DNA from 2 places in the Pelosinus sp. sgz500959 genome. Region 2 is predicted to be linked to the other one. Evidence: riboswitches for the same ligand, from Rfam matches in the RefSeq annotation. Region 2 holds a riboswitch; the other holds the start of a gene.
The links. A riboswitch is a leader RNA that binds a small molecule or an ion and turns the genes downstream of it on or off. The one in region 2 is predicted to bind thiamine pyrophosphate.

Region 1 (7,929 bases), on a different contig from region 2:
ACTAAGTAAAATATTAATCATTATAATACTCAATAAAGGTAATAAATACTCCATTTCGCAACCTTCCTTTTTTTAATTTCTGCATGTTAGTATTTGCGATTAAGAGAATCATCATGTAGATGATAGCAATATTTTTTCACCTTATTATCGTATGCCCCAAAAAAGAAAAAGTGCGGTTAAAAACCACACTTTTTGTAATCATGATTACAAGTTATATAAGGATCAGAAGGTTTTAAATATCTAAACCTTCCCCATTTAAAATTCGATTCATCGTTTTCATCGCACACATTTTACCGCACATTGTACATGTGTCTTCTTGCTCAGGCAATGATGATTCCCGATAAGATTTAGCTTTCTCAGGATCAATGGCCAGTTCAATCATCTTGTTAAAATCAATATCTGCGCGTGCTTTACTCATTTGATTATCCCAATTTCGCGCACCTTTAACTCCTTTAGCAATATCGGCAGCATGAGCCGCAATACGCGCTGCGATAATCCCTTCTTTCATGTCATCCAAGGTTGGTAAACGCAAATGTTCGGCAGGCGTCACATAACACAAAAAGTCTGCACCAGCAGAAGCAGCAATAGCTCCCCCAATTGCACTGGTAATATGATCATAGCCAGGTGCTACATCCGTTACCAATGGTCCTAATACATAAAAAGGTGCACCATGGCATAGACGTTTTTGCAACATAACATTTCCAGTGATTTCATTTAATGCCATATGTCCAGGTCCTTCAATCATAACTTGAACATTTTTTGCCCAAGCACGTTTTGTCAATTGACCAAGAACAATCAGTTCATGAATTTGAGATGCATCTGTCGAATCATTAATAGAACCTGGACGGCAAGCATCTCCGAGACTCAAGGTAACATCATGCTTAGCGCAGATATCAAGTACCCGATCATAATATTCATAAAAAGGATTTTCACTATTATTCAGTTCCATCCAAGCAAAGAGTAACGAACCGCCGCGGGATACAATATTGGTTAATCGTCTTTCTTCTTTTACCTTCGCAGCTGTTTCGCGGTTAAGACCAGAATGAATCGTCATGAAATCAACGCCATCTTCTGCATGTTTTTCCACAACAGCTAAAAATTCTTCAGCGGTAATATCTTTTAGTTCTTTATCTAAAAAACCCACAGCATCATACATGGGTACTGTACCGATCATGGCAGGTGACATTTCAATCAACCGACGACGAAATTCCCGCGTTTTTCCAAAACAGCTCAAATCCATAATCGCATCAGCTTTCATATCAATGGCTTTTTGGACTTTGCAAATTTCTTGCTCCACATCACAGCAATCTTCTGAAACACCAAGATTAACATTAATTTTTGTGCTCAATCCTTGACCTACTCCTGTAGCATCAAGAGATGTATGGTTTTTATTGGCTGGTATCGCAATTTTCCCTTGGGCAACAAGCTCCATTAAGAGAGCAACATCCATATCTTCTTTTTCTGCAACCCTCGCTATTTCCTTAGTAACAATTCCTTTTTTGGCTGCATCCATTTGTGTTGTATAATTCATCATCATTTCTCCTCAACTATACTATTTTTAATGACTTCTCTAATTTGGCTGATCCGCTCAGGGATATCACCAGCTGTCGTTATTTCTGTAATGATCGCAACACACTGCGCACCGCTCTTGATCACCTCGGGGATATTATTGAGTTTAATTCCACCAATGGCAACAAAAGGAATCGGTATGTTTTTTGCAACATAGTCTAAATACTCAAACCCTACAGGAGCACATACATCTTTCTTCGTAGCCGTTTTGAAAATAGGTCCTACTCCAATATAATCAGCCCCCGCTTGAACAGCCTGCTGGGCCTCTTCAGGACAATGAGTTGAAATACCGATAATCATCTGCTCTCCAACCAGTTCCCGTACTTTTTCAATCGGTAAATCATCTTGACCAATATGTACACCATCCGCCTGTACAATGATCGCCAAATCAATATCATCATTAACAATAAACGTGACACCGGCCTTCTTAGTCAGTTCTCTAATAATGCAACATTCACTGTATTTCACTTTCATTTTTTTGTCTTTTTCTCGGTATTGTATGATTTTCACGCCAGCAGCAATCATTTCTTTTACAACCTCAACGTTGCTACGCCCCATTGAAAGTTCTTCAGCTGTAATACAATATAACTCTGTATTAAAACGGTAATTTCTTTGCATATGGACTATTCTCCTTTCAATATATAATCTAAGATAATATTCGCTTGTTTTGCCGCAGCAATACTGACTCTGGGCGCACATGGCGGTAAGTCTTTTCCAACTGCTGACGACAAATCACCAATAATATATAAATTTTCTTTGATCTTATGGGTTTTTAATTCATCACTATTTGACCAGCCAGCAATTCCTGATGCAGATACAATCAGCTTATTCGAAGGTAGATAGTGTTCGACAATCATTTTTTTATAACGTGCCTGATCAAAAGCCTCGACAATCACATCACAATTCGCAAAAATCGTTTCCACATTATCTTCTTCAATTTTTTGTTGCCTAATGTCTAATTGTAAATTAGGATTAATGGCAAGCAAATTTTCCTGTAACGCCTGCACTTTCGGCAAACCGACCTGATTATAAAAATAAAACTGGCGGTTGAGATTCGAATACTCAATTTGATCAAAATCCACAATCACAAAATTAAGAAAACCACTGCGCACCAAGTTGACTGCACAATTAGAACCGAGACCACCAGCGCCAGCTATGCCAATGGTTGCTCTTTGTATTTTTCTTAGCTTTCCTTCACCGAAAGCACCCTGTAACGCTTCTTCAAATCGATTCGTAAGATGATTCATCATATTGCTTGCCAATCCTTAAATACTGGTTGGTATCCAAGTTGCAATATAGCTTCACACATTTGGGCAACACTTCGTTCATCCGATATTGCAAACTGACCTGAATTTTCTTGACTTTCCGTATGACCGCCAACTGCGGTATTGACCCCTGCAGACATTTTTGTGACTCCAAGTTTAATTGCATGATCACGAAACTGTGCATTTTCACGTGTAGAAAGAGTAATTCCAGCGCGCGGCATAAATAAACGAAAAGCTGTCATCATTTGTACCATATTTCTATCATTTACAGTAAGTCCAGTTTCACATTGCCCCATGGTCGGGCGTATGCGCGGCAAAGAAAGACTTACTTCCACATCTGAATATTTATTTTGAATATAATTGGTATGTAAGCCTACAAAAAAACCATCACGCCGCCACTGATCAAGACCAAGCAATGCACCAAGATTGACAGATCGCATCCCCGCCTGACAAGCCCGCTCCGGTGCGTCGAGACGATAACGATAATCTTTTTTAGGACCTGCTAAATGCAATTGATCATATAAAAGCGGATCATATGTTTCTTGAAACATTGTCATACTGTCGACTCCGGCATCGACCAATTCCTCGTATTCCGACTTATCCATAGCATATATTTCAATAGCGATGGCAGAGAAATATTTTTTCAAAATTTTAATACACTCTTTCATATAAGCAACGCCAGCAATCTTCGGAGCATCACCTGTCAAAAACAAAATATGTTTAAGCCCCGTAGCAGCAATACTTTGAGCTTCTTTTTCCACTTCTTCAAGAGTCAGTTTTTTCCGCGTAAAAGTGTTGGTTACATTAAAACCACAGTAAACACATTTATTTGTACAGTAGTCCGACAAATAGATTGGTGTAAATAAGAAAATGACACGTCCAAAATTTTGCCTAGTTAACTGATGAGCTTTTTGCGCCATCAATTCTAAATGTTCTTCAGCGGCAGGTGATAACAAAGCTAAAAAGTCCATGACTGTTAATCGATCTTTGCCAATAATCTTTACAACTTGATCCGATGTTGTACCTGTTAATACTGCATCGATATCATCATTGGAATATTGTACATATTCATCATAAAAACTCATAGTTTCCCCCTTAGTCATTTAAGAATCCAGTAAGAGGTGATGATGCACTCGCATATTGATGAGTTCCTCCTAGCCCAGCTAAATAAGCTTTGCGTCCTGCAATGACCGCCATACCAAAAGCTTCAGCCATGAGCCCTGGATTATTAGAACTCGCAATTGCAGTATTAAGCAAGCAAGCTGCCGCTCCCATTTCCATCGCTTCACAGGCATCCGAAGGTTTACCAATACCAGCATCAACAATGACAGGTAAGGATATTTCCTCAATTAATATTTTTAATAACTCTTTCGTTTTAAGACCGCGATTTGTACCAATTGGCGCACCAAGTGGCATCACTGCTGCTGCACCTACTTCAACAAGTTTCTTTGCAACCATCAAATCTGGACTGATATAAGGCAAAACCACAAATCCTTCTGCTGCCAAAACTTCAGTCGCTTTGATCGTTTCATAACCATCAGGCAGTAAGTACTTGTTATCGGATATCACCTCAATTTTAATCCAATTACCACATCCTGCTGCTTTAGCTAAACGTGCAATACGTATTGCTTCTTGCGCATTCCTAGCTCCAGATGTATTGGGTAATAATTGCATACCAGAGGGAATATGATTCATCACATTTCCAGTAGAAGAATTAAAATCAACCCGACGTAAGGCTACAGTAATGACTTCTGATCCAGATTTTTTTACTATTTCAGGAATCATCTCATCTGTAGAATATTTACCTGTACCAATGAATAATCGACTCTGCAAACTTTTCCCACCAATTATTAAGGCATCACTCATATCCTCAGCCTCCTCCAACAAAATTCAGTACTTCTAAACAATCATCATCTTTTAAAACAATAGCTGACCATTCTGTTTTTTTTACGATTTCCCCATTGTACTCAACAATAATTGTTTCTGGATTGAGTCCTTTGAGTTCTACAAATTCCGATAAAGATAAATTTCTTTCCAACATTTCTTGATTGCCATTCAATACAACTTGCAAATCTTTCACCTCACAAAATTCATGATTTAAGGAATTTTAAATAAGAGAAACGCTGACATGCCTTATCGATCTACAAAAAATAAAAATCTGATCCCGAGTATAACTTCACTATGATTTCTAATAGGAAAAAAAGCTTATCCACAGAGGATAAGCTTGTTCGCTCAATATAAAAAAAATATACAAAGCAGCTTCCCTACGATGGTATTAACCATGTCAGGTTCAAAGGGTCAGGAACATCCTTCTCAGCCATTAGGCCCCCCTAGCATCTTATTTAATTAGTTAAATCATAATTCATTTATCACAATTAGTAAAGCAGATTATTTTATTCAGACATTTCCAGGGCAATATTCATCATTTGCGTAAAAGTAGTCTGACGTTCATCTGCTGTAGTGGCTTCGCCAGTGACCAAACTATCACTCACGGTTAGAATGGTCAAGGCATTAATACCATGTTTCGCTGCTAATGTATAGAGTCCTACTGTTTCCATCTCAACAGCAAGAACACCAAAATCAGACCAACGTTTCCAATCCGTAGGATTATCATGATAAAAGGTATCTGTTGTGAAGATATTGCCAACCTTAACCTCAATACCTAGCTTTTGTGCTGTATGATAGGCTTTCTCCAAAAGCTGAAAACTTGCAGTAGGCGCATAAGTCATGCCTTCAAAACGTTGTAGATTGATATTAGAATCATGGGATGCAGACATCGCCATGATCACATCTTTTATTTTTACGTTTTCTTGCAATGAACCGCATGTACCAATTCGAATAATATTTTTCACATTATAACTAGTAATGAGTTCATGAGCATAAATGGATATTGATGGCACTCCCATACCCGATGCTTGAACTGAAATTCTTTTTCCTTTATAAAAACCAGTGTATCCGTACATGCCCCGCACTTCATTATAGCAAACAGCCTTCTGTAAAAATTTTTCTGCAATAAACTTTGCTCTTAGTGGATCTCCTGGCATTAATACCGTACTTGCGATATCACCTTGCTCAGCATTAATATGTATACTCATTGATTCAGCCTCCTCCATTTTGATTATGTAAATATTATATAGTCTTTACTAACTATTATACAACCAAATTCCTTATTTAGGTGTTTCTCATCTTATTTTCCTAATACCCCATTTCTTTTTGTAACTGACTATAATTTTGCGCTACACCATTTACATGATTTTTCGTTTCAGAATAAGGTGGAATTCCTTGATACTTTATAACAGATTCTGGTCCAGCATTATAGGCTGCTACTGCGTAGGTAGTCCCCCAGTCACCTGCTTGATTAAATCTAGCCAGTTGAACAGCTAAATATTTTATGCCACCTTCTATATTTTGTGCTGGATCAGCAGGATCGAATCCTAGCCCAGCAGCTGTTTCTGGTTGCAATTGAGCAATTCCAACTGCCCCAGTCCGAGAATAAGCAGCCATATTGAATCCTGATTCTTGTTGAAATAATGCTGTAACTAAAAGTGGGTCTAGTGCATATTGTCCTGAATAGTAAAGAATGGCTTGAGCAATCCAAGCCGACCACTCGGACCCCATCGGACTACGTTCTGCAATATGGTGATAAATAACTTGATAATACGAGTCATAAGAGTTGTTTGCTTTCCCACTAGCAAAGACAGTCACACTCATTACATTCAGTATAAATAATCCTACGATAAATAATATAGAAACTCTACGGGACATCTTTTTATCCTCCTTGGCGCAAACGACATCATATACATTTACAACTGATTATAAATGACTTCGCCAAACAATTCCTACAACCTGCTAACTAGTTGTATTTCTCACAATGATTAACTCTTGATTCAGCAGCAAAGACCTACAGATCGCATGCGCCGTCTGTAGGTCTTTGCTTTTTTATGAAACTGTATCTTTTCATCACTTACGTTTTTGTAATTGATTAATCATCAAGTATACAACTGGCACAACCACCAATGTGAGTATGGTGGACGTAATAAGGCCACCAACCAGCACTACCCCCATGGACTGACGAAGTTCAGCTCCTGCACCAATCCCTAATGCGATAGGCATCATTCCAAAAATCATTGCTGCAGTGGTCATTAAGATAGGGCGCAGCCGCACACTACCTGCTTCTATCAACGCTTCAGTGATTTCTTTACCCGTTTCCCTTAGCTGATTTGTATAATCTACTAATAGAATGGCATTTTTAGTCACCAATCCCATTAACATAATCACACCAATCAATGACATAATATTCATAGTTTGCCCAGAAATCAATAGGCCTAAAATAGCACCTACTAATGAAAATGGCAGGGATAACATAATGGTCAGAGGATGAATAAAGCTTTCAAATTGGGCAGCAAGTACCATATAAATTAAGATGACTGCCAATCCTAATGACTTTCCAATTTCCATAAAAGAATCTTGCATCGTTTGGGCTTGTCCAACAAATTTGTAAGAGTATCCGAGAGGCAAATTCATCCCTGACATAATTTCTTTCACCTTCGTAATAATATCACCTGATGATACCCCTACTACATTGGAATAAACGATCACTTCTCGTTGGCGCATATCTCGATCGATTTCAGTCGGTCCTGATGATAATTTAATCTCTGCAACGTCTCCCAATCTAATAAACTGTCCAGACTTTGCAGCAATCTGCAAATTAGCCACATCATCAATACTCTGCCGATGTTCAGACGCCAACCGTACCTTAATATTGTAATCTTTATCTCCAGCATTATATTTATTTCTAGTATTAATTCCTAGAAAAGCTGATTGAACTGTATTTGCCACTACGGTTGCATCAAGTCCCGCATCATTGACCCGTACAGAATTCAGTGTAATCTGCACTTCTGGAGATGACTGTTCACTTGATATATCAACATCAGCAGTACCGGGAATCTGTTTGATTTTTCCCGCTAGTTCCTGAGCTGTATGAGTCAACACTTCAAGATCAGGTCCCCGCAGAGCAAGTTGTACTGGCCTAGCATCACCACGCCCCATACCTTGACTATTTTGTACAGCAACTTTTAAGTCGCCAAAATTACGA
Region 2 (7,929 bases):
TTTTCATCCCAAGTATCAGATTGAATTTCGAGAATTTCCCAACTTAGATGGTTGTATTGAAGATGCAAAAAAACTCTCTCCATCTAGTGCAATTTTAATGGTGGGCAGTATGCATACTGCCGAAGGCGAAAGCATCAACTTACAACGTGCGAATGAAATTATGTCAGACTCCGTCAATATTCCGATTTATACAGCTTGGGACTTCGCTGTAAATCATGGAGCGATTGGCGGTCTTGTGATTAGTGGAGCTGATCAAGGTAAAATCGCTGCCGAAATTGCTCTTCGCATTCTTCACGGACAAGCCTTACCAACGATTGCGGTAAGTCGCAATGTAGGTAACATCTACATGTTTGACCATCATCAACTGACTCGCTTTGGCCTAAAAGCCACTCAACTTCCTCTAAATTCTTTGATCATAAATTCTCCTGATAAGACTTATAAAATCAATCGCACTATTATTTGGGTCGGTATTTGTTCTTTGGGCATCCTTTCCATTGCAGTTTTTTTCTTAATCAGAAATATGCAACGACGCAAAAAAGCTGAACACGCTCTCTTACAATCCCAAGAAAAATTTTCGAAAGCATTTACCCACTGTGCTGATATTGTAGGTATCGCCACATTAGCTGATGGGCGTTATCTTGAAGTAAGTGAAGCTTTTTTTGATACGTTTGGTTATACTCATGAAGAAGTCATTGGCAAAATATCCACTGGATGGAATTTGGGAGAGGAAGAATCTGATACCTTTCCTTTATGGCTGAGTATCACAGAACGTGATAAACTCTTTGAGAATTTAAATACTTATCGAATGTTTAGGAATTTAGAAACCTCTTGGTGTACTAAATCTGGCGAAGTTCGAATTGGTCTATATTCTGCTGAAGTTGTCGAGATCGGCGGCAATCCCTGTATTATTTATGCTTGGCATGATATTACAGCTCGAAAATGGGCAGAAGAGGCTTTACAACAAGCGCATGATAACTTAGAAACCAAAGTCGAACAACGCACTCACGAACTATTGTCACTCAATCAAGAGCTTATTGCCATGAATGAAGAATTACAACATACCAATCAAGAACTTGAAAATGAGATTACAGAACGGCAGCGAATTGAGAAAGAATTGTCTAACAGTAATCTGAAATTAACCGAAGCAATTAATGAGTTACAAAATATGCAAGATTATTTGGTGGAGTCAGCCAAAATGGCTGCTCTTGGAAATCTTGTCGCTGGCATTGCCCATGAAGTCAATACTCCTGTTGGAGTTGGGTTAACAGCGGCCTCCCACTTACAAGAACTAACAAATGAATTCAATAATTTATGTAAGCACGGCTCTCCTCGGCGTCATGATTTAATTAACTATCTCGATGAACTCCATGAAACTGCCACCATTATCGTAAATAACTTAGACCGTGCTGGCAAGCTCATTCAAAGTTTTAAGCAAGTTTCTGCTGATCAATCCAGTGAAATCAGTCGTGTATTTAACGTAAAAAACTATCTCGATGAAATTATTCTTAGCATACAACCTCAATTGAAAAAAACAAGCCATCAGATCACGATCGAATGTGATGAAAATCTTACTATGAATGGATTCCCTGGGGCCCTTTCACAAATTATAACGAATCTGATTATGAATTCGATCATCCATGCCTATAACCCCGGCACCCAAGGAAATATCAAAATTTTGGTCAAGACAAATGATAAACAAATTATCTTGCTTTATATAGACGACGGCAAAGGAATGGATAAAAATGTATTATCCAAAATATTTGATCCTTTTTATACGACCAAACGTGGTCATGGTGGAACAGGACTTGGATTACATATTGTATATAATATCGTAAAGCAACGCTTTAAAGGAACTATACTATGTGAAAGTCAACTTGGGCAGGGTACAAAATTCAAAATTTGCTTACCCTTCATAAAGGAGGATTTATCCAGTGGATTCATTAAATAGTTTTCTTTTTGAAGAAGATGAACTACAAATTCCTCTCCCAAAGGAAATTAAAACACGTTCACAGACAAACAATGGTTGGAAAATCCTCATTGTGGACGATGAAGAAGATGTACACACAGTAACACGTTTAGCCTTACGTCGATTAATCTTTGAAGAACGACCTATGGAGTTCTTAAGTGCCTATTCAGCTGCCGAGGCCAAAGTTCTCCTTCACATTCATTCTGACATTGCAGTCATATTACTTGATGTCGTCATGGAAGATGACAATGCAGGTCTGTCCTTAGCGAGTTATATCCGAAACGAACTTGCAAATACCATGGCACGTATCATTATTCGAACAGGTGCCCCTGGACAAGCTCCTGAGGAACATGTGATCATGGATTATGATATCAATGACTATCGTGAAAAAACGGAGCTCACTACACAACGTTTACGAACTGCAGTCATAACAGCCCTCCGTTCTTTCCGTGATCTTGCCTTAATTGATACCCTCAACCTTGAAATTGAAGAAACACAAAAAGAACTTGTCTTTGCCTTAGGTGAAATTGCAGAATCTCGTTCTGCTGAAACAGGTAATCATGTAAAACGAGTGGGTGAAATTGCTAAAATTTTAGCATCAAGTTATAAATTACCTGATTCAGAAACTGAAATCATACGTCTCGCCGCTTCTATGCATGATTTAGGTAAATTAGCAATTCATGATTCCATTCTAGCTAAACCTGGCTCTTTAACCTTAGAAGAATTTTCAATTATGAAAACACATTCTAAAATGGGTTATGAAATGCTCAGAGCCTCTAACAGACCTTTATTACAGACCGCTGCCATCATTGCCTACCAACACCATGAAAATTATGATGGAACAGGCTATCCCCAAGGCCTAAAAGGAAAAGAAATTCACTTATATAGCCGAATCGTTGCCATTGCAGATGTTTTTGATGCCTTAGGTAACCAGAGAATTTATAAGTTGCCATGGCCAAATCATAAAATTAAAGACTATATTCGTGAAGAGTCAGGTAAAAAATTTGATCCCCAAATTGTGAATTTATTTTTTAAAAATTTTGATACAATTTCATCAATCCGTGAAATGTTTCCAGATTAGAAAAATCCTGTAATACCAGTCTTTGTGAACTGGTATTACAGGATTTTTTTAAATCTGATAATTTTTAAGCTTTGCCAATCTTACCACATTGGATAAAAGATTCGCCAGCCATCATAGAGACTGCATCAAATAATCTCATTCTAAATGTCCCTACGCCATCAAGAGGTTGTAGAGAATGCTGCGCTACTTCACCAGCAATCCCCATTGTCATGATTCCTGCTGCGGCTCCTGTAAACCAATCATTTGCGGCACCACAGAAACAAGCAATCAAAGTTGTTGCCATACACCCTGTACCCGTTACTTGTGATAACATGGGATGTCCATTATCAATGCGAAGAATTCTGTCACCCTGAGCGATGATATCTTGTTTTCCTGTTATCGCAATAACAGATTGAAGCTTTTGGGAAAGTTCTTGAGCCACCGTTTCTCCCTCTTCTGTACTTGCCACAGAATCTACGCCTTTTATGGTTTCTTCCAACCCAGCGATAATTTTAATCTCTGACATATTGCCACGAATGACAGATGGGCAAACTTCGCGAATAATTTGCTGAGCTGTGACGGTGCGCAATCGAGTTGCACCTACCCCAACAGGATCAAAGATAATAGGAATCCCTTGTTGATGAGCCTTTTTCCCTGCCGCTAGCATGGATGCAATTGTACGAGAGTTTAGAGTCCCCATATTAATAACAAGAGCTGAAGCAAAACTTACCATTTCTTCCACTTCATCAATATCTTCTGCCATGACTGGCGATGCACCAATAGCCAATGCCATATTGGCACAATCGTTGACTGTCACATAATTAGTAATATGATGAATTAACGGTTTCTTCTCTTTTAATGCAACGAGATTATTGGCTATACTTTGTAAGATTTCCATTGTTTTGTATACCCCCATATGATTTTATAAAAGAGTGCTGTTACCAACATGACTGGGATGGTTGCACCGAGTACAAACTCCATTTGAATAAATTGATAATACAAGGCTACCCCCAGTCCCCAAACGCCAAAGGCTGACCAGTTAACAAGCAAATCTGATTGGACTTTTCGATTTTTAATAATAAAGTACTCTGTTAATAATATGGCAAACAAAGGAGCAAATACTGACCCAATCGCAATTAAGAAATTCTCATATTGTATAATATCTACCCATAATGCCAATAAAGTACCAATCATCGTCATGGCCAAAGCCACATATTTTTCATTTAATTTTGGAAAAATATTAGCAAAACTGACACCAGCTGAATATGCATCCAAGAAAGTTGTCGTTACAGTAGAAAGTATAACAATACCAAGTGCTGATAAACCTAAATTAGCGGCTAACATCATAGCTGAAGGTTCAGGATCTCCAGCTATAATCGCGGCTCCGAGTCCGATGGTATACATCCAAGAACTTCCTGCAAAGTAACCAAGCCCACTCCCTATCGCTGCACTCTTTTTATTTTTAGCAAATCGAGTATAGTCAGCAATCAGTGGCAACCAGGATAAAGGCATGATGACACTCAGTTCCAAAGCCTCACCAAAAGATAAGCCACCTACAGCAGGTTTACTAAAAACTGTATTATCTTGAAAAACGACAGTACTAAGCACTACAGTTACCCCAAATAAAAGAACAACAGCCACCATATTGGCTTTCTTTAGACCACCTTCTCGCCCAAGAGCGATCCATAAGACTACAAGTCCTCCAATTATTAGATTCCATAATTGAAGTCCATCCATTCCCCACATGACTTTACTAATTTCATTGGCTGAGTTCGCTGCTGAAATAATCATCACTGCCGTCCAGCCAACCAACTGTAAAACATTAAGTACCGAGAAAAGATAAGAACCATAGATACCAAAAGAAATACGAGTCGATACAATGGCCGGAATGCGTTCTTGGGTACCAATCATTCCAGCGAATACCAAAAGACTAGTCCCGACTAAATGGCCAATCAGAATAGCTGCTAATCCGCTCTGAAAGCCAAGAGGGGCTAAAAGCCCTCCTGTTAAAATTTCCGCAATGGATACGGCTGCGCCAAACCATAAGAAAAGATAATGATTAAAATTTAGCAAACTATTTTCACTCATTCGATAACATACCTGCCTTTTGATATAAATTGTAAAAATGATGCACTGGACCTACCCCTTTACCAATGGCAAATGAATGTTCAATAGCTGTGGTAATATATTCCTTGGCACGTGCAACGGCCTCATCAGCAGTCCATCCATTCGCCAAATTAGCAGCAATGGCAGCCGAAAGTGTGCAACCTGTACCATGGGTATTTTGGGTCTCAATACGCTTACTTTCTAAATAGTGATAACTCGTACCGTCGAATAAAATATCAGTCGCATCTCCAACTCGATGTCCACCCTTTAATAAGACATAGCTAGGCCCAAGGCGATGGATGATCGCCGCTGCTTCTTCCATTTCCTTCAGACTGTCGATTTTCATATGAGCAATTTCTTCTGCTTCCGGTATATTAGGCGTTACAATGGTAGCGAGTGGTAATAAATCTGTTAACAGAGCATCAACTGCATCTGGCTGTAATAAATAATAACCACTTTTTGATATCATCACTGGATCAATTACAATATTCTGTGGCTTATACTTGGCCAGTCCAGCAGCAATCGTCCGAATGGTTTCGGTCCGAGAAACCATCCCGATCTTTACTGCATCGACTTTAATATCGTCAAAAATAGCTGCGATTTGTTTTTCAATCACATGAATATCAATATCTTGCACTGCAAATACACCTTGAGTATTTTGTGCTGTTACCGCTGTAATGACACTCATGCCAAACACTCCATGGGCCGAAAAGGATTTCAAATCTGCCTGAATTCCTGCGCCGCCACTGGAATCTGAACCTGCTATTGTCAATACTTTCTTCATATCAATTCCCCCTTTATATTATAAGAAAAGACTTGGCTTGCTCCAAACCTTAGTACCCCTGCTTGGAATCAAAAAAATTAAAAGCTCATCCGTAAGGATGAGCTTTTGCAACAAACAAAACCTGATCACGATCCCTACGCTGGCATTATCCAGATCAGGTTAAAGGGTCATAATGGACTATTCTTTCCGATTCATCTTACCATACTTGAATTATATTCTCAACTATAGCTCTACAAATACGTAAGTCCCAAATATAATTCAGTCTCACCTGCAGTAAATTTCATATTTATTTTTGAAACTTCTTTTTTGTACACGATAAAATGATTCAAGCCCACAATCGTAAATGGTGGTGTTATCATATAGTGATTATTCGTACCTGCCAGTAAAGCTTTAGCTCGACCAGCAATCATATTCACCATCTCAGCAACCCCATCATACAGCTCATCATCAAGTAACTCAAGAGGACTATTTCCTGTCATATAAGAAACAATCATGGCGGCATGCTCTTTATTAAGAGTCAGATGCAACATGGCATTCCTGATCCCTTGAATAAACATGACCCCTGTAATATCACCGCTACTTGGCTGGCAGTTATCGATATTTTTAGTCACATGGCAAGTTTCCATACCAGCCATCATGCCAAATACATCAAAAACAGCTTGAGCTAAGCACTTTTGCAAAAAATCTTCTGCTACTTTGCGCTCCATAACCCTATACCCCTTCCCCAATACACTCAATAATTTTCTTAATTAATTCCTCTATACTAAAGGGCTTCACCATATAGTTGATAGCCCCAGCCTGAATGGCTTTTATAATATTTTCTTTTTCACTTTCTGTTGTAACCATCATCACTGGTAAATGTTTCAAGGATGGAGTTTCTTTTATCTTATGTAAAAAATCTAATCCATCCATGCCTGGCATATTCCAATCTAATAAAATTAATTTTATATTGTCGGTGGATTGCTCTAACATAGCAAGTGCCTCCATACCATCTCCTGCTTCTAACAATTCATAATCTAATAATTCTACACCATTGCGAATTATTTTCCGAATAATAGCTGAATCATCAACAGATAATATTTTCATCCTTTACCACCCCTTACTCTATAAAAAACGGTATTTTTATACTGCTTGACATCATAATCTTCCTTATAGTCAAAAAACACTTCCGAATTACCTAAAATCAAAATTCCATCTTGTACTAAAGAGAAGGATATTTTCTTGAAAATCTCTTTTTTAAAGCTCTCAGAAAAATAAATAGCAACATATCTGCAAAATACCAAATCAAATTTACCAAAATTACTAAAACTTTTTTGCAGATTAAACTGAACAAACTGAACAGCATTTTTTATTTTTTCATCTAACGCCCAAGTCCTTCCTTCTTGCCTAAAATAACGATCACGATAACTAGGATCAAGTCCACGGGCCATAGAAATACTATCATATTTACCTCTTTTAGCCATTTGCAATACAGTACTTGATATATCCGTCGCCAAGATCTCAAAATGTCCTAATGTAATATCCTTAATTCCATGTCGCTCTAAATACGTATCAATACACATAGCAATAGAGTAAGGTTCTTGACCTGTAGAACATGCAGCGCTCCAAATTCTAACTCGAAAGCGTTTACCTTGTCTAATCTCTTGTATATAACGTTCTAATAAAGTCTCCGTCATGAATTCCCATGGAGTTTTTTCTCTAAACCAGAGAGTTTCATTCGTTGTTAATGCATCAATAACATCCTCAGCTAAGGCTTTATTTTTTTGTTGACTAAGCATTTGATATAATTCTTCAAAACTTTCCAAGCTAAATTTAACGAGAAATTTTGACAGTCGACTTTCAATTAAATAAGCTTTATCATCTCGAATACTAATACCACATTGTTCTTCTATATATTTTTGAAATAGTATAAAATCATCTGAGGATAAATTCCCATTCATCAATATAACCACCTTACTTTTCACTCAATGTCTGTATTCGCTCTCCTATAGATCCCAAATCAACGCTCTCATC

Region 1: it holds a riboswitch for thiamine pyrophosphate, as region 2 does, so the genes downstream of both, thiS (sulfur carrier protein ThiS) here and thiD (bifunctional hydroxymethylpyrimidine kinase/phosphomethylpyrimidine kinase) in region 2, are expected to answer to the same signal.

What each region holds. Positions count from the first base shown of each region.
Region 1 is NZ_JBGJZL010000011.1:56,512-64,440, forward strand. It holds gene ACAN52_RS16675 (TerC family protein) at 1-54, opposite strand, end outside; gene thiC (phosphomethylpyrimidine synthase ThiC) at 233-1,531, opposite strand; gene thiE (thiamine phosphate synthase) at 1,534-2,187, opposite strand; gene thiF (sulfur carrier protein ThiS adenylyltransferase ThiF) at 2,193-2,819, opposite strand; gene thiH (2-iminoacetate synthase ThiH) at 2,816-3,919, opposite strand; gene ACAN52_RS16700 (thiazole synthase) at 3,930-4,700, opposite strand; gene thiS (sulfur carrier protein ThiS) at 4,705-4,905, opposite strand; TPP riboswitch at 5,079-5,176, opposite strand; gene deoD (purine-nucleoside phosphorylase) at 5,228-5,929, opposite strand; gene ACAN52_RS16715 (lytic transglycosylase domain-containing protein) at 6,030-6,599, opposite strand; gene ACAN52_RS16720 (efflux RND transporter permease subunit) at 6,795-7,929, opposite strand, start outside.
Region 2 is NZ_JBGJZL010000005.1:343,997-351,925, reverse strand. It holds gene ACAN52_RS10515 (ATP-binding protein) at 1-1,948, shown strand, start outside; gene ACAN52_RS10510 (HD-GYP domain-containing protein) at 1,932-3,047, shown strand; gene thiM (hydroxyethylthiazole kinase) at 3,112-3,924, opposite strand; gene cytX (putative hydroxymethylpyrimidine transporter CytX) at 3,903-5,114, opposite strand; gene thiD (bifunctional hydroxymethylpyrimidine kinase/phosphomethylpyrimidine kinase) at 5,107-5,916, opposite strand; TPP riboswitch at 6,031-6,175, opposite strand; gene ACAN52_RS10490 (chemotaxis protein CheX) at 6,147-6,623, opposite strand; gene ACAN52_RS10485 (response regulator) at 6,628-7,002, opposite strand; gene ACAN52_RS10480 (CheR family methyltransferase) at 6,999-7,856, opposite strand; gene cheB (chemotaxis-specific protein-glutamate methyltransferase CheB) at 7,870-7,929, opposite strand, start outside.